Regions from separate parts of the Microbulbifer sp. MLAF003 genome, predicted to be linked through region 1. Evidence: predicted binding sites of a transcription regulator. Region 1 holds the regulator's gene; the other holds the start of a gene.
The links. Region 1 encodes sigma-54, which starts transcription at its own class of promoters, with help from an activator protein. Its sites were predicted from a motif close to TGGCACANNNNTTGCNNT; they were not measured.
Positions count from the first base shown of each region.

Region 2: a site for sigma-54 is predicted at 2,778-2,795, ahead of glnA (glutamate--ammonia ligase). Genes of this name have one in related genera too.

Region 1 covers NZ_CP120232.1:1,093,622-1,104,019, forward strand. The annotation lists gene P3339_RS05265 (YhdP family protein) at 1-1,340, shown strand, start outside; gene msrB (peptide-methionine (R)-S-oxide reductase MsrB) at 1,447-1,980, shown strand; gene yjgA (ribosome biogenesis factor YjgA) at 2,081-2,593, opposite strand; gene mgtE (magnesium transporter) at 2,673-4,040, opposite strand; gene P3339_RS05285 (HPr family phosphocarrier protein) at 4,148-4,417, opposite strand; gene rapZ (RNase adapter RapZ) at 4,442-5,299, opposite strand; gene ptsN (PTS IIA-like nitrogen regulatory protein PtsN) at 5,433-5,891, opposite strand; gene hpf (ribosome hibernation-promoting factor, HPF/YfiA family) at 5,895-6,185, opposite strand; gene P3339_RS05305 (RNA polymerase factor sigma-54) at 6,373-7,830, opposite strand; gene lptB (LPS export ABC transporter ATP-binding protein) at 8,022-8,747, opposite strand; gene lptA (lipopolysaccharide transport periplasmic protein LptA) at 8,847-9,323, opposite strand; gene lptC (LPS export ABC transporter periplasmic protein LptC) at 9,382-9,948, opposite strand; gene P3339_RS05325 (KdsC family phosphatase) at 9,948-10,398, opposite strand, start outside.
Region 2 covers NZ_CP120232.1:222,862-233,259, reverse strand. The annotation lists gene glnL (nitrogen regulation protein NR(II)) at 1-99, opposite strand, end outside; gene P3339_RS01125 (DUF4124 domain-containing protein) at 431-1,081, opposite strand; gene glnA (glutamate--ammonia ligase) at 1,293-2,699, opposite strand; gene thiI (tRNA uracil 4-sulfurtransferase ThiI) at 3,020-4,504, shown strand; gene typA (translational GTPase TypA) at 4,712-6,520, shown strand; gene P3339_RS01105 (hypothetical protein) at 7,068-7,247, shown strand; gene P3339_RS01100 (phenylacetaldoxime dehydratase family protein) at 8,025-8,999, opposite strand; gene P3339_RS01095 (macro domain-containing protein) at 9,254-9,772, opposite strand; partial or broken gene P3339_RS01090 (GGDEF domain-containing protein) at 9,942-10,398, shown strand, end outside.

The DNA of each region.
Region 1 (10,398 bases):
TTCTGGAGGAGCAGGCGGCGAGTGTATTCGACTCTGGCAAACCGGTTACCACCATAAATCTCGATGATCAAATAGCAGCTTCCGCCGAAGTTTTACCAGTGAGTCTGGATCTCAGTACCGACCGCTTGCAGTTGGGGGCTGTTGATATTGAGCATATTCATGTTACTGGCAATGGTGTGGGGGCTGATTGGAAGCTGGATTTCGATAGTGAGATGGCTGCAGGCGAATTGAAAGGCACTTTGGGTGGAGAGACACCTCTGAAGTTGCAATTGGCCCATTTACGCTTGCCTGCCCTTGAGAAAAAGAGTGAGCTTCAGCAGGACCCCTTCTCTCTGGAACCCTTTGCTGAGGAGGCCCCTGATCCATGGGCAGATTTCGATTTCCAGGTCTTGCCGGCTATTGATTTTAGCACTGAGAGCTTGCAGCTTGGTGATGAGGAGCTGGGGCGCTGGTCCTTTAATGTACGCCCCTCCAAAGAGCGTTTGGTTGTCAGTGATATTCGCGGTAGTGTGCGTGGTTTCCGTATTGAAGGGCGCGGCAAAGGTGGGGAAACTCTTGGTGCGCAGTTGATGTGGATGCGCGATGCCGAGGGGAAGAGTTCTTCCCAGTTTATTGGTCGCCTGGCGGCCGATGATCTCGCTGATATCCAGCGTACAATGGGACATGAGCCTCTTATTGAGAGCAAGTCCGCCAGCTTTGATACCGCCTTGCGCTGGGACGGATCTCCAGCCCTGGTCAAAGGCAGTTTGCTCTCTGGGGAGCTTAAGATTGATATCCGGGATGGGCGTTTCCTTCGCTCTACAGGTACGGCTGGCTCTACGGTGTTGCGCCTGTTATCTCTTTTTAATTTCGATACCTGGGCGCGTCGTTTGCGCTTGGATTTCTCTGATCTTTACAAGAGCGGTATGGCCTTTGATCGGGTTCGCGGGGAAGTGGTTTTTGAAGGGGATGGACAACTGTTGATTGCGGTGCCTATTCAAGTGGAAGGGCCAACCAGTGAGCTGCAGATGGCTGGCAGGGTGAATCTGTTGCGCGAGGACCTAGATCTTACCCTAGTGGCAACTTTACCGGTAAGTAATAACCTTGCTCTGGTCGCTGCACTGGCAGGAGGACTTCCGGCTGCTGCAGGGGTATATCTAATTAGTAAGGCTTTCAAAAAGCAGGTGAAAAAAGTGGCCAGTGTTAGCTATCGTATCAGTGGCGACTGGGCAGATCCACAAATGCGTTTTGAAAGGCTGTTTGATGGCGGTGGTGCCGAGCGCCAGGGGGCTGCCTCATTAAAAGATAAAGCTGAGGCTGTGGAGGAGGTGGGCTCAGGGGGGCATCTACGCCGCCAATAAGTACTGGTGCAGGAAGCTAGCTGTTACGATTTTTCTGAACTGCATCCACTTCAAGGCGCTCTAATCTTAGGATAACGGCAACGCGCTAGAGAATGGAGTTTTGCAAATGACGAAATCTCAAATACTCGGCCCCCTGTTGGTGGTAGCCGTGGCATTATCGGCATGCTCCGAGGCCGATGACCAGCGTATCCAGACGATGACCGTAGGAGAGGCCAAGGAGAGGATCTCCGAAGGTAAGGGGCTGGAACAGATTCCCAAATCGGTGTGGAAACAGATTCTGCCTGAGGATCGTTACAAGGTCCTGTGGGAAAAGGATACTGAGCGAGCCTTTACTGGTAAGTTACTCTACAACGAGGAAGAGGGGACTTATGTAACAGCTGGTTGCCGCCTGCCGGTGTTCAGCTCAAAGCACAAATATAAGTCAGGTACCGGCTGGCCCAGTTTCTGGGATGTGGCATATCCGCAAAATATAGTCTTAAAAGACGATTTTAGTTGGGGCCTGCGCCGTACAGAAGTGCTGTCAAAATGTGGGGAGCACTTGGGGCATGTATTTAAGGATGGTCCGGCACCGACACAACTGCGTTATTGCCTGAACTCCCTTGCCTTAGATTTTGAGCCAGCGACTGTAAACAAGCAATAATTAGCGATTGTTGCTAAAGGTCTTTCTTGGATGGTGGCTTGGTAAGCTGGGAGGGACTCGGGGCGGGAGAAATACCACCCCGGGCAGCTACTCTGGGGTATCAGGTATCCCGCATAAAAAAGTCGCGTAAGTAGCGGAACAATTTACGCTGATTTGTGGGGGGCTTATTGTTTTTAACCTCTCTTTGGGAGTCCCTTACCAACTGACGCAACTGTTGGTGATCCACTTGCGGATACTGATCAAAAAAAGAACCTTGGGCACTGTTCCCACCTTCAAGCAGGCGCTTGCGCCAATCCTCTGCCATTTTATCGAAGTGCAGGTGACGTTGGTCCCGCTCTTTGAATTTCAGCAAAACTGCCTCAATAGCTTCATGATCGCTACTGCGCATAAGTTTGCCGATAAATTGCATCTGGCGGCGGCGGGCCTCGTTAGATTTGATTCGTGCCATGGTATCTATGGCATCGCGCAGATCTTCATCCAGTGGTACTTCAGCAAGTTGGGCCTTAGATAGCTCAGTCAGTTGTTTGCCCAACTCCTGTAATTGGTGCATTTCCTGTTTGACCTGAGTTTTACTCTTTGGCAGGTCATCCTCATAATCATCGTTTTCGTACATCTCAAATTCCGCACGTTAACCGGGGCTTTCCCGATTTTGCTCTAACCAGAGGCATTGTGCCACTGGGATATTTCACGTCTCAGCCAAAATACCAGGTGGCAAGGCCGAGGAAAGACATAAACCCTACAACATCGGTGATGGTAGTCAGGGCTACGCCACCTGCCAGCGCTGGGTCAATACGCATAGCTCGCAAGGCTACAGGTAATATTGCGCCCGCCGATGCGGCGGTAAGTAGGTTAATTACCATAGCTGCGACAATGATAATGGCGATAGTGATATCGCTAAACCAGAGTGCGGCAATAACCCCCATAACCAGTGACCAGAGTAAGGCATTCAGGGCAGCTGAGCCCAGCTCGCGGGAGAGTAGCCAGTTCAGGTTACTTTTACCAATCTGTCCGAGTGCCATGCCCCGGATGACTACTGTGAGAGTTTGGCTGCCAGCAACGCCCCCCATACTGGCAACGATCGGCATTAACACTGCAAGTGCCACCACTTTTTCCAAGGTATTTTGGAATAAGCTGATAACCCAGGATGCGAGCAGGGCAGTTAGGAGGTTTATGCCCAGCCACAAAGCTCTCCTTCGAGCCGTACGCCTTACCGGGGCAAAGGTGTCCTCTTCTTCATCAAGGCCGGCCAGACTCATCAGTGAGTGATCGGCATCTTCGCGAATTACATCCACAATATCGTCAATTGTGATGCGGCCCAACAGGCGGTTATCCTCATCGACCACTGGCGCGGTGATCCAGTCGTACTTCTCAAATAGTCGGGCAACTTCGGTGTCGCGCATATCTGCAGGGATAGGTTCTACGTCGGTATTTACAACCTCGCGAACTGTTACTGATGGATCTGTAGTCAGTAGCTTTGATAGTGGCAGTAACCCTATGTACTGTCCCTTACGATTTACTACGAATAAGCTGTCTGTGGATTCTGGCAGTTGCTCGTGGCGACGCAGGTAACGAAGAACCACATCTAGGCTAAGGTTAGGGCGCACAGAGATGGTATTGGTATCCATCAGGCCGCCGGCGGTGTTCTCATCGTAGGCAAGAACACTTTCCACTCGCAGTCGGTCGGTCTCGCTCATAGAGGAGAGAACTTCCGAGACAACACGCTCGGGAAGTTGCTGGAGGATATCAGCGATATCATCCGCATCCAGCCCCTCCATAATCTCCACCATCTCCTCGGTATCCATGGTGTCGAGGATCTGGCTGCGCACCTCATCTGTCAGCTCTTGGAGTACCTCACCTTCTACATCTCGCTCAATTAAATTCCAAAGTACCTGGCGAATGCGGGGAGGGGAGCTTTCTAGTAACTGGGCAATGCTCTGGGGGGTCAGGGTTTTGAGCATGCGCCGGACTTCCTGCCCAGTGCCGCTATCGAGCGCGGCAAATAGCTCGCTGAGCTGATTTTGGGCGCGGAATTTAATTTCGGCTTGAGGTGGGCTGGACACGACTAATCCTTACTACTTAGCGGTGATTGCGGGCTGAGGTCGCTTGGGATAAGTGGCGATTTTATGCCCATGGCGGGACTCTATCTAGAGGGGGCTATTTTTGCAAACTACTCGGCTTCGCCAAAGCGTTCTGATACCAAATCACTAATAGCGCTCACTGCATCGTCTTCGTCACGGCCTTCAATCTCCAATTCAAGTTCCGTTCCCTTACCAGCGGCTAGCAGCATAAGCGCCATTACACTCTTTCCGTCGACTGATTTGCCCTGGCAGTGTACTTTGACATCTGCAGAGAATCGCGCAGAGGTCTGGGCGAACTTACTGGCTGCGCGGGCGTGTAGACCGAGCTTGTTGATAATGGTGAGGCGCTGTTTTTGCATAAGTGCGTCTAAGTTAATTGGATGTTACTTCTGCTCACGATGCCGGATCTGAACGTTATTAAACTGTTTTGAAAAAATCTTGGCCAACTGCTCCACCATATATACAGAGCGGTGGCGACCGCCAGTGCATCCAATGGAGATGCAGGTATAACTGCGATTGCTTTTTTGGTAGGAGGGCAACCAGTTATTCAGGAAGCTGGTGATATCCGCCTGCATTTTACCGGTTTCAGGGTGGCCTTGTAGGTATTCGGCAACCTCGGGGTCCAGGCCGGTTTTCTGTCTCAGGCTTGTCTCCCAGTAAGGGTTTGGCAGGCAGCGTAAGTCAAATATCAGATCCGCATCTACGGGAACCCCGTATTTAAAGCCAAAGGATTGGAAAAGGATTGCCATGCTCTCTGACTTTTCACCTACTACCCGGTTTTTCACGAGTCCACGTAGCTCGTGCAAACTGAGATTGCTGGTGTCTATCACCATGTCCGCCATCGCAGAGATCGGTGTGAGTAGTTCCTTTTCCTGGTTGAGTGCTTCTAGTAGGTGGGTGCAATCATTGCTGAGAGGGTGTTTCCGCCGGGTTTCACTGAAGCGCTGAACTAACACTGGTTCACGGGCGTCGAGGAAAATAACATCGCACTTTACGCCGTTTGCACGCAGGGATTCAATTACCCGTGGGGCCTGTTTGATATCCTGCCAAAGATTTCGGGCGTCGACGCCAAGAGCCAGCTGAGTATCCCCTTCTGCCGGTTGCTCGTGAACCCTTTTGACCAGTTCTGGTAGCAGGCTGGTTGGTAGGTTGTCAATACAGTTAAACCCTTCGTCCTCTAATAACTGAAGGGCAGAGCTTTTTCCGGAACCAGAACGGCCGCTGATAATAACCAAGCGCATGGGTGTCCCCTTTCTAAGGTCTGTGTATCACTGATTTTTAAAATAACTGCATTGTGATTGATAGTGACAGAGTGGTTGTCATCAACATTAGCATTTAACTTCAGTTTACCCATGGGCTGGTTCACTACCTGGATCACGCGGCTGCAGCGCTATCTATGGCAAGTGCGTAGAGTTCGTCGCTGGTCTTGGCCTGGCGTAACTTATCTCTTACTACGCTATTGGAAAATAGCGCTGCTATCTCGGCCAGAGTTTCTAAATGCTGCTGTTCCGCATCCTCGGGGACTAGTAGAACAAATAACAAATCAACAGGCTGGCGATCGATGGCGTCAAAATCAATTGCAGGCTCAATGGTACAGAGAACGCCAATTGGTTCTTCACAACCAGGCAGACGGCAGTGGGGGATCGCAACCCCCTCCCCAATTCCAGTTGATCCCAAGCGTTCTCGGGCAATCAATTGGTTGAAGATGGTATCGGAGTCATGTTGCGGGTATTGTTCGGCAATAGCCTGGGCAATATTGAGCAATAATTTTTTGCTACTCCCCGCCAGATGGCAAAGGCTCAGGCGGGGAGAGAGTAAAGCTTCCAGTGTCATAGTTCAGCGGTGGTTCTGCAACTTCTCTTTGTGCTTCTTCAGTTGGCGGTCCAGCTTATCAGTCAGAGCGTCAATGGCCGCGTACATATCCTTGTCTTCCGAGCCGGCACAGAGGTCGTGACCATTTATATGTACTCTGGCCTCTGCTTTTTGGATCAATTTTTCGACGGATAGGATAACCTGAGCGTTAGTAATATTGTCGTAATGCCGAGAGAGCTTCTCCAGCTTGCTTTCGCAGTAGCTGCGCATTGGTGAGGTAACATCGACGTGGTGACCACTAATGTTGATCTGCATGGATTTCTCCTAATCGGGTGCATCACATACCGGCACGTCTCCCTTTCGGGTCGCAACCCTACTAGGAAGTGGCCCAGAATGGAAGGATACACTCAAAGTTTGGAGTTTGGTTGCAGAGGGGTGAAGTGTGGTGCCAACGAGTTTGTGACCCAGGTTCTTAGGTTGGTCTAAAAATCATATTTGTGGATCAGACCAGGCGTTTTCGCTCACTGGAAGAGGGAATTCCCATGGATTCCCGGTATTTTGCTACAGTGCGTCGCGCTACCTTAATGCCTTGCTGATCCAGTTCCTGGGTGATTTTGTTATCTGAAAGGGGCTTGCGAGGCGTTTCCGCATTTATAAGTTTGCGAATTAATGCACGAATAGCAGTGGAAGAGGCGTCTTCGCCAGAATCAGTACTTACATGACTGGAGAAAAAGTATTTCAACTCAAAAGTTCCGCGAGGAGTGAGCATGTACTTTTGAGTGGTTACCCTGGAAATAGTAGATTCGTGCATGCCAATGGCTTCAGCTACATCCGCCAGTACCATAGGGCGCATGGCCTCAGGTCCCTCTTCAAAGAATCCCTGCTGTTTTTCCACGATGCAATTGGCGACCTTCAGCAGAGTCTCGTGGCGGCTCTGTAGGCTTTTTAAAAACCAACGTGCCTCCTGTAAGTGGTCGCGCAGGAAGTTGTTATCTCTGGAGTTGTCTGCCCGCTTAACCATGGAGGCATAGTGACTGTTAACGCGAATTCTGGGGGTGATCTCCGGATTTAAGTTTGCCTGCCAGCCTAGCTCCCTACGTGAAACAATAATATCCGGGGTCACATAGGTGGCTTCCTGCTCAGCGAATCTCTCACCTGGATTAGGATTCAGGGTTTGGATCAGCCGGATGACCTCGCCCAGTTGGGCTTCATTTAGACGTGTGCGCCGACTTAACTGACGGAAATCCCGCTTGCCGAGAAGGTCAAGGTGGCGCTGGATAATACACTGGGCCTGTTTTAACCATGGAGTCTCACCAGGGAGCTGCTGTAACTGCAGTAATAGGCACTCTTGTAAATTACGCGCTCCGCACCCAGCAGGCTCAAATTGCTGGATAGCCCTGAGCACAGCAAGCACCTCATCCTCCCCAACAGAAAGGGAGTTTGCAATTTCATCAAGAGGTGTGCATAGCAAACCATTAGGTTCTATGCCGTCTATCAGATTTTCTCCGATTGATTTGTCCAGCTCGGAGAGGGTGGTCAGGTTGAGCTGCCATCGCAGGTGATCCTGCAGGCCGTCCGTAGAGGTATTGCGCTCAAAACTGGGGTCTTCGTTCTCGGTGCTACCGCTGTGGCTGGTGTAGACGTCATCCCAACGTGAATCTACGGGAAGCTCTTCAGGAATGCTTTGACTCCAGTCACTCTCGATGAGATCCCGCTCCTCTACGGTATGCTCAGTAGGGGAGGTGGCCTGTTCGTTAATAGGCTCCGCTTGTAGCTCTGAGATATCTGCGCTGGAAGCTATTTCGTCAGTTTCAGCCTCCAGCATCGGGTTGCTATCCAAGGCGGCTTGGACTTCCTGTTGTAAGTCCAAAGTCGAAAGCTGCAATAGGCGTATTGCCTGTTGCAACTGAGGTGTCATGGTCAGCTGGGTACCGAGCTTTAGTTGAAGAGACTGCTTCATATTGGGGTGCTGCAGGCTGAGATCACATGGAGGTATAAATAACCTCAGATGGCGCAGACTACCCCGGCCTAAAAAGTATTACAAGCAATAAGCATGCCGGTTAGATTGGCTGCCTTATTGTTAAGTAGCTCTTTCGGCGATTAATTTTGTCAATATTCAAGATGTCTGGTGACAAATGTAGCGATCTGTCTCTAAATGGTAAATTCATGTCCCAAATAGACTTCGCGTACCTGCTGGTTGGCCAGCACCTCATCTGGAGTGCCCGCTGCAATAATATGACCCTCACTAACGATATAGGCAGTCTCGCAGATATCCAGCGTCTCTCGCACGTTGTGATCGGTAATTAAGACGCCGATTCCACGATCTCGCAAATGGCGGATTATCTCCTTGATGTCATTGACGGAAATAGGGTCCACCCCAGCGAAAGGTTCGTCCAGCAGTACGAAGCTGGGGTTTGTTGCTAGGGCGCGGGCAATTTCTACCCGACGGCGTTCCCCGCCAGAGAGGGCCATTCCCAGACTGTTTTCAATATGTGTGATATTGAACTCCTGGAGTAGCTCCTGTGCTTGCTGTTGGCGCTCGGCGCGGGTTAAGTCTTTGCGGGTTTCTAGAATGGCTAGGATATTATCCCGAACGGATAGGCGGCGAAAAACGGAGGCTTCCTGGGGGAGGTAGCCAATTCCCTTTCTGGCGCGGCCATGCATGGATAGCCGGGTTATATCCTCATCATCGATCAATACCTGACCAGCATCAGCCTGGACCAGGCCAGCAATCATGTAGAAGCATGTGGTTTTACCTGCACCGTTAGGCCCAAGGAGACCGACGACCTGTCCGCTAGAGACACTGACGGATACGTCCTGAACGACTTTTCTTTTCTTGTATTGCTTGGCTAGGTGTAACGCCTTCAGCGTTGGCATAGTATTTACCGAAATCTGTCCATGTTGCGAGCACAAACGCTCGCCGGTGAAGAGGGTGATAGATGAAATCTTTACTTTTTACGGCTCTGGGTAATGTCTTTACTGGCTGCCGTCGTTGCTTGGAGTCTGGCTTCCATCTTTTTTCTCTGGCTGCCAGATCATCTCTATCCGTTTGCCAGCTTGACCCTGGGCGCTCATTTGTTCGGTAGTTAGGTCGTAGTCAATTTTCTCTGCGGTTAAGGTGTTGCCGTCACGATCTACGTAGGCCTTCCCGGTAAGTTGTAGCTCTTCAGAGGCGACTGCATATTCGATGCGCTGAGCCCGTGCTTTTATCGGGTTCTCGCCTTCCAGTATTTTCTGTTGGAAGCGTGCAGGTTTGCCTAAGGCAATAACACGACTGATTTCCTTTTCCGGGGTGAAATAAACCTCTACTCGGTCCGCCTCTATCTTTAAAGAGCCTTGGGTTATCACTACGTTATTGTTATAAACCACTAGGTTGCTGCTTAAACCCGCATTCATCGCATCCGAGCTAATATTAATGCGCTGTTGGCGGTCTTCGGGGAGTGCGTTTGCCATTGACGTCGCAATCAGAAGCATGGTGAACGCGGAACTCTTGACTAGGTAGTGGCAAAGTTTACTTGGGATCATAGTTACTCTTTACATCGGATAGGATTTCCACCCGGTCTTCATTTAGGTATGCGCGCATTCCCTTTCCTTTAGTCTGGTTAGGACCCGAGCTAATAGTAACAATTTTGTCTGTTTCGGCGAATTCCTTATCTGGCAAAATAGTGATGCTTGATGTCTCCAGTTTGATACCACCAGGAGAAGGGAGTTCATCAATTTCTACATCACCACTTAAAACAACACGCTCACCACGGTTATATGCTGCTCCCTGCCTGGACTCAGTGCGCCACTTCGGCTGGTCTTCCTGGAAGAAAAGCATTCGAGGCTCGGTGAGTTCGGCCCTGTCTCGGCGCTTGAACTGGTAATAGGTAATTTGTTCTGCATCAACTCGGTAGGCTAGATTTCCTTCCTCATTAAAATGACGAGTTTTGGCATCGCGGATTATCAAATCGGCAGCACGGCCCTGTTGTTGAGGCGTTGGACGGATTCCCAGCAACTGCTCCGGAGGGCTTTCGGAAAACCAGAGTCCTGCGCTGATGAGCGCTACCACAAATAAAAGTGGCAACCAGGTGCGCATCACTGCTCTCCGATATAAGGTGCTAAGGCTGCGTCAAAAGTACCCTGGGACAGCATGATGCGATCACAGACTTCACGGACAGCGCCCTCGCCACCTCGGGAACTGGTTATCCACAAGGCGCGGTCTTTCACAGGAGGAGCAGCATTGGGGGGTGCGATAGGGCAACCAATATGCGTCATCACCAGCAGGTCCGGGTAGTCATCGCCGATATACGCAATATCTTCAAGGCGACAGGGCTCATCAGCGAGTAGCTCTTTTAGTGCTGCAAATTTGTCTTCCCGGCCTTGGATCAGCTTTTTAATACCTAGGTCATGAGCGCGGCGTTCGACTACGCTGCTGCGCCTGCCTGTGATGATGGCTACTCTCACTCCAGAGTTCTGCAGCATTTTAATTCCATGTCCATCCAGTGTATTGAATGTCTTGAGCTCATTACCACTATTGTCAAAATAT
Region 2 (10,398 bases), 870 kb from region 1:
CGCATTGTTCAAGTAACAGAGTGATAACGTGTCATCCAGCACCATAACGGCTGAAGTGAGACTGTCTAACAGCTGGCGCAGCTGGCGATCATTGAGCATTCAGTGGTTTCCGGTTCTCTGCGGCGGCCGGGGTAGGGTTAGCACCCGGCGCGATAAGCCCTTGTATCTAGCCAGTGCAAAAAGCAAACCAAAATGGCGCACAGGGCTATTCAGGCCCACATTGGTTGCTTCTGATGGGCATTTACAGTGCGCAATCGATAGGATTTGCCTAATCACCCCCAAGAGCATTGGAGCTGCACAGCTCAGCCAGGAGAATGCACCACAATGGTGCGAAGGTCAAAATTTAATCAGCCTGGGGAGGGAAAGGCGGGCTGTGAATTGTTAGCGGAGACCCGCTAACGCCCTTGACGATAGCGGTAATACAAACCAATCAGGGCTGAGACTGGGCCAAACTGGGCCCAAGTGACACTTTGGTTGACTGAGGTGCCCGAAGGATAGAGCTATCCAATTGGGCAACGCTGGGGCGCTGCACATAAACAGTAATGACTTTTGATTGAGCCAGAATGCGCCCACTGGCATCGATAAGTACCGCCTGCACACTGTGACTACCGCGCTCCAGCGCTGAGATATCCAAGCTGGAGCCGGTTGAATTGCCGCGCCAGGGTTGACCATCCACCACCGCATAAAAGCTGGCACCCTTTGGATATGACGGTTGCACATCCACTTGTAGCGGAATAAAACGCTGTCCCGGGGGGATAGTTGCGCCATCCAGGGGGCTCACAATCTGGATTGACATCGGCCCTGCGTAGCTCTCTTTGCTGCCGTCATCCTCTACATCATCTTTAGGGGATAGCTTGCGTGAAGGCAGAGGGCGAGGCAGGGTGATAGGCTGGACATTGATTGGGGCCAGCTCTACCTTTTGCGCCTCACCACTGGCTGGTGGAGTATCACTGAAAGTCACGCGCCCGTCGGGGCCGACAGTCTTGTAGATAGCACCAGAGCTGCTGCCACCATCGGTACCGGCAAAAGCCATCAGGGGGGCGACAAGGAAAAGTGCCTGAAACGATCTCAAAAATCCCATAACGTGATCGACCGCGACGCGGACGCTCCTTTTCTCTTGCCCCAGTCGGGGCCTCAATTGAATGGGGCAACTGCTTCTCAAAGTACCAGATTCGCAGTCGGTAGAATCAACCTCCCCAATAGACAGTTTACCCGCAATAAAAAAGCCCGCACCAGGACGGCGCGGGCTTTTCGCGAACAACTCGGCGGCACCAGTGTGATGCCGTTCGCTATTACACGGAGTAGTACATGTCAAACTCAACCGGGTGAGTAGTCATGTTCAGGCGCTCTACTTCTTCGCGCTTCAATTCAATGTAAGCGTCGATTGCATCATTGGTGAAAACACCACCCTCGGTCAGGAAGTCACGATCCTTATCCAGGGCATCCAACGCTCCTTCCAAACTGGCAGCTACGGTGGGGTACTCGGCCAGCTCTTCCGGGGGCAGATCGTACAGATCCTTATCGGCGGCATCTCCGGGATGAATCTTGTTCTTGATACCATCTAGACCTGCCATCAGCAAGGCAGCAAACGCCAGGTAAGGGTTGGCAGTCGGATCCGGGAAGCGCGTCTCGATACGCTTGCCTTTAGGCGATGTTACGTAAGGAATGCGGATGGAAGCGGAGCGGTTGCGCGCAGAGTAGGCCAGGATAACCGGCGCCTCAAAGCCCGGTACCAGACGCTTATAGGAGTTAGTTGACGCGTTACAAATCGCGTTCAGGGCGCGCGCGTGCTTCACAATACCACCGATGTAGTAGAGAGCAGCCTCAGACAGACCCGCGTAAGCATCGCCGGCAAACTGGTTTACGCCATCCTTGGTGAAGGACTGGTGCACATGCATACCGGAGCCGTTATCGCCAACAAGAGGCTTGGGCATAAAGGTTGCGGTCTTGCCGTAGGCGTGCGCTACATTATGTACGGCATACTTAAGAATCTGAACCTCATCCGCTTTCTTGGTCAGAGTGTTGGCTGCAACACCAATCTCACACTGACCGGCAGTGCCTACCTCGTGGTGATGTACTTCCACCTGTAGCCCCATTTGCTCCATAGCGGAACACATTGCGGCACGCACATCGTGAAGGGAATCAACCGGAGGAACGGGGAAATAGCCGCCCTTCACACCAGGACGGTGGCCGATATTGCCCTCACTGAAGTTATGACCGGAGGACCAAGCCGCTTCTTCGGAATTGATTTTGTAAAAGGCGCCGCCCATTTCGGCACCCCAAGTGATATCGTCAAATACGAAGAACTCGGGCTCTGGGCCAAATAGCGCGGTGTCACCCAGACCGGTGGACTTCAGGTATTCCTCGGCGCGCATTGCGATGGAGCGCGGATCGCGCTCGTAGCCCTGACCGGTGACCGGGTCTACGATATTACAGCGAATAATAACGGTGCTCTCATCGGTGAAGGGATCGAGGAAAGCCGTCTCGTCATCCGGCATCAGGATCATGTCGGATTCATTAATGCCCTTCCAGCCGGCGATGGAGGAACCATCAAACATCTTGCCTTCTTCGAAGAACTCTCCGTCAATTTCCGATACAGGGATGGAAACGTGTTGCTCTTTACCCTTGGTATCGGTGAAGCGCAGGTCCACCCATTTTGCTTCACTCTCATTAATCAAACCGAGCGTTTTCGCTGACATTGCTGTCCTCCAGGTCTTGAAAAGTAATTGGTCGCTATGCCTTTGCTGCCGGCATTCACTCTTTACCTGGCGTGAAATAAAGCAAGGAGTGTGCCAAATTAGGGCAACTGCATCGCTGCGGCGGTTGGCGCCGGTGCGGTCGACAGCTTTGGGCCGACTGGGGCAGGATAAATGCATTGTGGCCGAGCGGCCACAGAAAAGCGCACCATAATGACGCAACTTTACCCCAGTATCGCCCGGTAACGGTGCACAACCAAGTTGCCTCCGGCTAGTTTATAATGCCGCACCTTCTATCAACATGCGGTACCCGACGGATTCCCATGCACTTTGTCGTCAAGTTTTTCCCCGAGATCACCATTAAGAGCAACCCTGTGCGCAAACGTATGTCGCGCCAGCTCAAGGACAATCTACAGCGCCTGCTGCGTCAGCTGGACGACCGTATCCAGGTGCGCAAGGACTGGGAAAAGATCGATGTGATCGCCCCGGACGCTGTAGCACACCTGGGCGACCGAATTGAGGAAGTTCTTTCCCACACCCCCGGTATCGCTAACTTCTCCCGTGTACGCCAGTTTCCACTGGGCGATCTGCACGATATGTATGAAAAGACTTTCTCTGTATGGGGCCCGGCCCTGAAGGGTAAGACTTTTTGTGTGCGGGTAAAACGCACCGGCAAGCACGATTTCCAGTCCCTGGATGTTGAGCAGTATGTGGGCGGTGGCCTCAACAAAAATACCGAAGCGGCTGGAGTGAAGCTGAAGAACCCCGATATCACGGTGAAATTGGAAATTCGCCACGACAAGCTCAATGTGATTGAGGAACAGCACCCCGGTCTCGGCGGCTTCCCCCTGGGAACCCAGGACCCAGTCCTTTCATTGGTATCCGGTGGCTTCGATTCCACCGTGGCCAGCTACCTGACCATGAAGCGTGGTATCCGCACCCACTTCCTGTTCTTCAACCTCGGCGGACGCCAGCACGAGCTGGGCGTTAAGGAAGTCGCCTATTACCTGTGGAATAAATATGGCGCATCCCACCGGGTGCGCTTTGTCACTGTGCCATTCGACGAGGTGGTAGCGGAAATCCTCGAACGCGTCGACGATTCCCATATGGGTGTAATCCTTAAACGCATGATGCTGCGCGCTGCCAGTGTAATCGCCAAGGAACTGGAGGTGGACGCGGTGGTGACTGGTGAAGCTATTGCCCAGGTATCCAGCCAGACCCTGAAAAACCTCGCAGTAATCGATAGCGTCACCGATACCCTGGTGCTGCGCCCACTGATCACCTCCGATAAAACCGACATTATCCGCACCTCTCGGGAGATCGGCACAGAGGAATTTGCCGCGAATATGCCCGAATACTGCGGTGTGATTTCAGTAAAACCCACCACACGCGCAAAAATCGAGAAAGTGGAATCCGAAGAGAACCGCTTTGATTTTACCGTCCTTGATCGTGCTATCAGCAATCGCTCTATTCAAAATATCGATGAAGTGATTGAAGAAGTAGACGGACAGGCACCTGAAGTTGAGATTCGCGAAGAGCCCGGTAATGCGGTGGTAATCGATATTCGCCACCCGGATGAAGAGGAAATGGACCCGCTGGAACTGGAGGGCTGTGAAGTACAAACTATCCCCTTCTACCGTCTGAATAACGGCTTCGCTCAACTGGACCAGGAGCGCGAATACCTGCTTTACTGCGCCCGTGGTGTCATGAGCCGCTTGCACGCCTCCCACCTGATGGATGAGGGATACCGCAACGTGGGCGTGTTGCGCCCACAGATCCCCCACAGGCCGGAAAGCATCAAGAAATAATTCCCGAGCGCGGACAGCCCCGCTATCCGCGCTCCCCTCTTAGCCCCTCAAGCCGACACTTCCACAGTGGGCGGTGATTTTTTACTCAAAATCACTCCCAATTGTCATGCGCCCCCCTATAATCGCCGCCTTTGGCCGGAATGCTGCTGTAGAAACCCCGCAGGCCCCCGCCCCGATTTACCAAGATTTAACGCCCAGAGGCCCCCAGTGATAGAGAATCTGCGCAATATTGCGATTATCGCCCACGTAGACCACGGCAAAACCACCCTGGTGGACAAGCTGCTGTCCCAATCTGGCACTCTCGACCGTCGCGATGAAGGCGCCGAGCGGGTTATGGATTCCAACGACCAGGAAAAAGAACGCGGTATTACTATCCTCGCCAAGAACACCGCCATCCGGTGGAATGACTACCGCATCAACATCGTCGATACCCCAGGACACGCCGACTTTGGTGGTGAGGTAGAGCGTGTACTCTCTATGGTGGACTCGGTACTACTGCTGGTTGATGCAGTGGACGGCCCAATGCCACAGACACGCTTCGTAACCCAGAAAGCGTTCGAGCAGGGTCTGAACCCTATTGTCGTCATCAACAAAATTGACCGCCCTGGCGCGCGCCCCGACTGGGTGATGGACCAGGTATTCGACCTGTTCGACAGCCTTGGCGCCACCGATGAGCAGCTGGACTTCCCGGTTGTCTACGCCTCCGCCCTCAACGGTATTGCCGGCCTCGACGATACCGACCTGGCCGACGATATGACGCCGCTGTTCCAGATGATTGTGGACAAGGTAGAGCCGCCCAGGGTAGACCCCAAAGGCGCCTTCCAGATGCAGATTTCGGCCCTGGATTATTCCAGCTACGTGGGCGTTATCGGCGTAGGCCGCATTACCCGCGGCACTCTGACCCCCAACCAACAGATACTGGTACTGGACCGCGACGGCAACTCCCGCAAAGCCAAGGTTCTACAGGTTATGGGCTACCTGGGCCTGGAGCGCACAGAGGTTGAGCAGGCCAGTGCTGGCGACATCGTATGTATCACCGGTGTGGGCGAACTGAATATCTCCGATACCCTGTGCGACCCGGAAACCCCGGAAGCCCTACCCGCCCTGAGCGTGGATGAACCCACCGTGAGTATGACCTTCCAGGTGAATGACTCTCCCTTTGCCGGCCAGGACGGCAAGTTCGTCACCTCACGCAATATCAAGGAACGCCTGGACCAGGAACTGATCCACAATGTAGCCCTGCGCGTGGAACAAGGCGATTCCCCGGACAAATTCCGCGTATCCGGCCGCGGTGAATTGCACCTGTCAGTGCTGATCGAAACTATGCGCCGTGAAGGCTTCGAGCTGGGAGTCTCCCGCCCGGAAGTGGTTCAGAAAGAAGTAGACGGTGAAATCCATGAGCCCTACGAAGAAGTGGTGATCGACGTTGAAGACCAACACCAGGGTCCGATTATGGAAGAGCTGGGACTGCGCAAGGCTGAGCTCACCAATATGGAGCCGGACGGCAAAGGACGTGTGCGCCTGACCTTTATTGTACCTTCTCGCGGCATGATCGGTTTCCGCAACCAGTTCCTGACCCTGACCAGCGGCTCGGGCATCATGACCAGCATTTTCGACCACTACGGCCCGGTAAAACAGGGTGAAGTGGCCAAGCGCATCAACGGCGTACTGGTCTCCATGGTCAATGGCAAGACGCTGGCCTACGCCCTGTTTGCCCTGCAGGATCGCGGACGCCTGTTCCTCGGCCACGGCGAAGATATTTACGAAGGCCAGGTTATCGGTATCCACTCTCGCGGCAACGATCTGGTGGTCAACCCCACCAAAGGCAAGCAGCTCACCAATATCCGCGCTGCCGGCACCGATGAAGCCCTGACCCTGACTCCGCCCATTCGCCACACTCTGGAGCAGGCGCTGGAGTTTATCGAAGAGGATGAGCTAGTTGAGGTAACCCCCAACCATATCCGCATACGCAAAAAAATCCTTCAGGAAAATATGCGCAAGCGTGCGAAGAAATAACAGGTATTCTCTTCAGCGTAAAAAGGGCCCTGATAGGGCCCTTTTTATTTTTACTCTTGAAGACAAGCCTTGCGCTGGAAATTTAAGCAACCTCGAAAAAATTCTTTATTCGGATAGGCAGTGTTTATTGCCATTTATTTTTCACCAGCACTTAAATTTTTACCTGGAAAATTGCCCTTGTGCATAACCCCAATCAATACTATTGTTATTTTTTTGCTCACATCATAAAAATTAATTCTTGAATCATTTTAAGAGCTCACCATATTGCCCTCAATGTCGTAGAAACTGATTTTATCTTGAAATAAGTAGTTTACTTTTTTGTTTCTTCACTTTCCTTGCACAAATTATCGAGAAAAATTATCTAATTTCAGCGCTTTCCCTAGCTTCATTCGGAACTTTTATCCCCCAATTTTTTCCAATTTTCTCAACTATAAAGTTCACTTCTAAAATACTTGGTTTCATCATCACCAAGGCTCTTGGGAGGTCATTGTCATGTTTTCTTCTCTGCAGTCTCAGGAACGAATAGGGATATTGGAGGGATGTCGCAATGCTTAAAAAAGTAGTAACGCTTGCCACGGCACTCGCTTTAACCGTCAATATCAATGCTCAGGAGATCAAACGTATTTCGGCCTATTGGGCCAACTGGGAGTATTGGGCCGATTCCTCCTTCACCCACGACAATGTGGATTTCTCCAAACTGGCCCATGTGCAATACGCCTTTGCCTAGAATGACGAAGAAGGCACCATCTACTTCACAGATCCCCATGTCTTCTACGGACTGGGGGCCCAGTCTTTCTCCAGCGGTGCAGGCAATGGATGTACCTCATATAGACAAAAACTCCAAGTAAGCCACCCATGAAAGCTTTCGTTACCACAGCTCTCCAACTACGGTATATCAGATATTCACTGTTTTGCAGCGTAATACCTAATCTCCATGCCTTTGTACCTGAAGGATCTAAACATCACATACTTACCTTAATTTGTTTCACATATCAGCAAGTAGTATTTACTTTGCATACCCAATTTAAGTCTAGACATATATTCTCGTCACTCATTTCTATCATATTTTTTACAAAGGCAAGCTCATTAGTAAATTCCAATAATAAAAAATTTTAGAGCTTAAATTGAATATCTGCACTCCGATAGATAGGACTCATTATTCAGCAAGTAAAAATCTGAGAATTTTTATTCTTGCTAAGATTCCATGCACTTTTAATGTGACCAGGGTCAAAATCTATTCCCAGATAAAAACTCGAGACGGCCTCCAAAATATTAAGATGACGACAATTGCCACAACCGAACTCAATAAGCGCTGAGCGCTCTTCGACCGACTCTTGCAGGCAACGGTTTTCCTCATCAAGATATTCACCGAGGTTTAAGTATTTATACACTTTTTGAGCTATATCATCGATTTTATAGGGATCAATCTTAAGCCAAAAATCACATTGAGCACACCCCAGTCACCTTCTATCCCAAGCTACTAAATTCAGCGTCAATTATTTTATTACCTTAAAAAACGTCGCAACCCTGTATCGGGATGACAATCCGTGTAAGCGGCCCGCCCCTTACCAGGAGGCACTACGGCTACTTCGTGGCTCAGCAGCAATTGCATTCCAGGAGAAAATCGATTCGCATATTGCTGTGCGGAGGCGTAGATAGCCTTATGAGTGGAGTGATGGTGCACCCAGTTTTCAAGGTCTTTTAAGGAGGCAAACCAGGCAATTGTTTCAGTATCTGGTCTACCCGGTGCCGGCTGCTCATCACTTAACAGTCGAGCACTGAGACAACGCGACTGAACCGGATGTTTATTCAAGTAGTTTATTCCCTGTTCATATTTCTGACGCAGAGATTTTTGGTAGGCATTCCGTTCTTCAGGGCTGGCAGCAGAATAGCCCTGTACCGTGCGAATCATACATAAATTACCGGGCAGGAATATTTCCTTGTCCGATCGCTCTGCGGCAGGTAGCAACTGTAAGCTTTGTAATTGGCCTGGAAGCCCACTATTTTCTGCAGCGCTTATTCGATCCCGCATCGCACCCCAGTAGGCATGATCATGCTGATCACAAGTATCAAAGTGGCGAAAGATCCCCCAGTCAGCTTCAGGTGTAGAGGCAGAAACCTCGAAATGAGTACGTGGAGCCGTCAATGCCTCATACCATGACCCCGATTTGCCCCGAACTACCCCCTGCAAATCAGTAAAACCTTCCCTCAACCAAGTCATCATGGACTCTTCACAGGACCAGTAGGCAATCGCAATATCGTTATACGCACCCCAAGCATCAATGTGACCTGCCCGCTCATAGTGCATTAGGTCTCGGGTATTGGACAGAGATTCAGTCAATAGCTGAAATAGTGAATCGTCCCGATGGCCACCAACAAACTGTAAGGCAACTTGGCACTGTACATATCGGGAAGTCGGCGGAAGATTCAGTTCCCAGGCTGGATATGGAGGCACAAAATTTTTTGGACGATTTTTCAAACTGACAGATCCCTTTCACAATTTCTCTGTGAATGAAAAATCCCTGTAGATGAGCTTTCCTACTGTCATATTCCAGATTCGTTTTATCAGTAAGAGAAATATGCCCTCCCCAGGCGACATTTCAATACCTTTACTTACAACCATAAAAGCGATGAAAAGTATACTTAGGTGCTGAGGCCTCTTTCATCGTTTTCAGCGAATACTCTAGCTACCTGCTTACTGGCACCATCGTACATTAATAATGTTTGATTAATTCACACGGTGAAGAAACGCCGCTCAACCCGTTTCCACTCTCCGAGGGCAGCGGGAGAGTGCAGGCAAACAGTAAGTTGATCAAACTGACTGGAATATTCATTAAGAACTTCCAGGGCTTCATGCGCGGCAATTGCATGGGGAAAGCGGTTGGTGCCGGCACCCAATGCCGGAAAGAGAATATGTTTTAAACCTTTTTTCCCCGCCAAGCTCAATACACTTTCATAACAGTAGCGGAGCTGCTTAATCGCTTGAGCCCCCCATTGATCACCACTGCTCCACTGTGGAGTAACAGTGTGAAGCAAATAATCTACCGGCATATGGAAAGCATCAGTGATACGCGCCTCCCCCACTGTACATTCCGGTTGTTTTTTACACTGCAGCTCGAGATCTTTACCTCCCAGAGCAAAAACCTGGGCAGAGAGCCCTCGACCGCAAATAAGATGTTTATGTGCAGGACACACAAGTGCATCCCCGCGCAATGTCAGAATATCGCCCCAAGTCAGAATAATTTGTGTCACAGTTTCTCAGTTCTAAAGTTTGGTTTACAGATACTGTAGCTTGCTACTTTGGTCGGTGAACGAATCCTCCTATACTCAGCGCTGCTTCACTCCCCGATGAATATAGTGACGCTACCTGGCGCTTTATCGCCAGCAGAAAGCCTCAGCCTGAAGAGCAATCGAGATAATTATGATTCCAGGGTATAACCAACATAATCCCGCACTGGTCTCACCGGTGGAGGAATTGGAACGTATAGATTTGCGTCGTCGTATCATGGCATCTTCCTATATGCTGATATTTGCCATGGCAGTAACGGGAGCCATGGCAGTCATTGCACTGACAGCAGCCGATATCCTTCAGGCCATCACCCTCTCTGCAGCAGCAGTAGTAATCCTGTTTTCCTATGTGACAATCAATGTAATGGGGCCCAGTGAGAAGACGCCTCTCCTGGTAGGTATCCTGTTGTTAGTACTCTATTTTTATTTGCTGTTATCCGGCGGAGTAAATAATACCGGTTTGATGTGGGCGGTAATGCTGGTACCTGGCTTTATCAATCTATACGGTTACAAGACCGGTACCGCCGCACTCATCGCCATTGGCATAGTTACAGCCACTGTCCTTTTCTACCCAGATTTTCCAGGCCTTA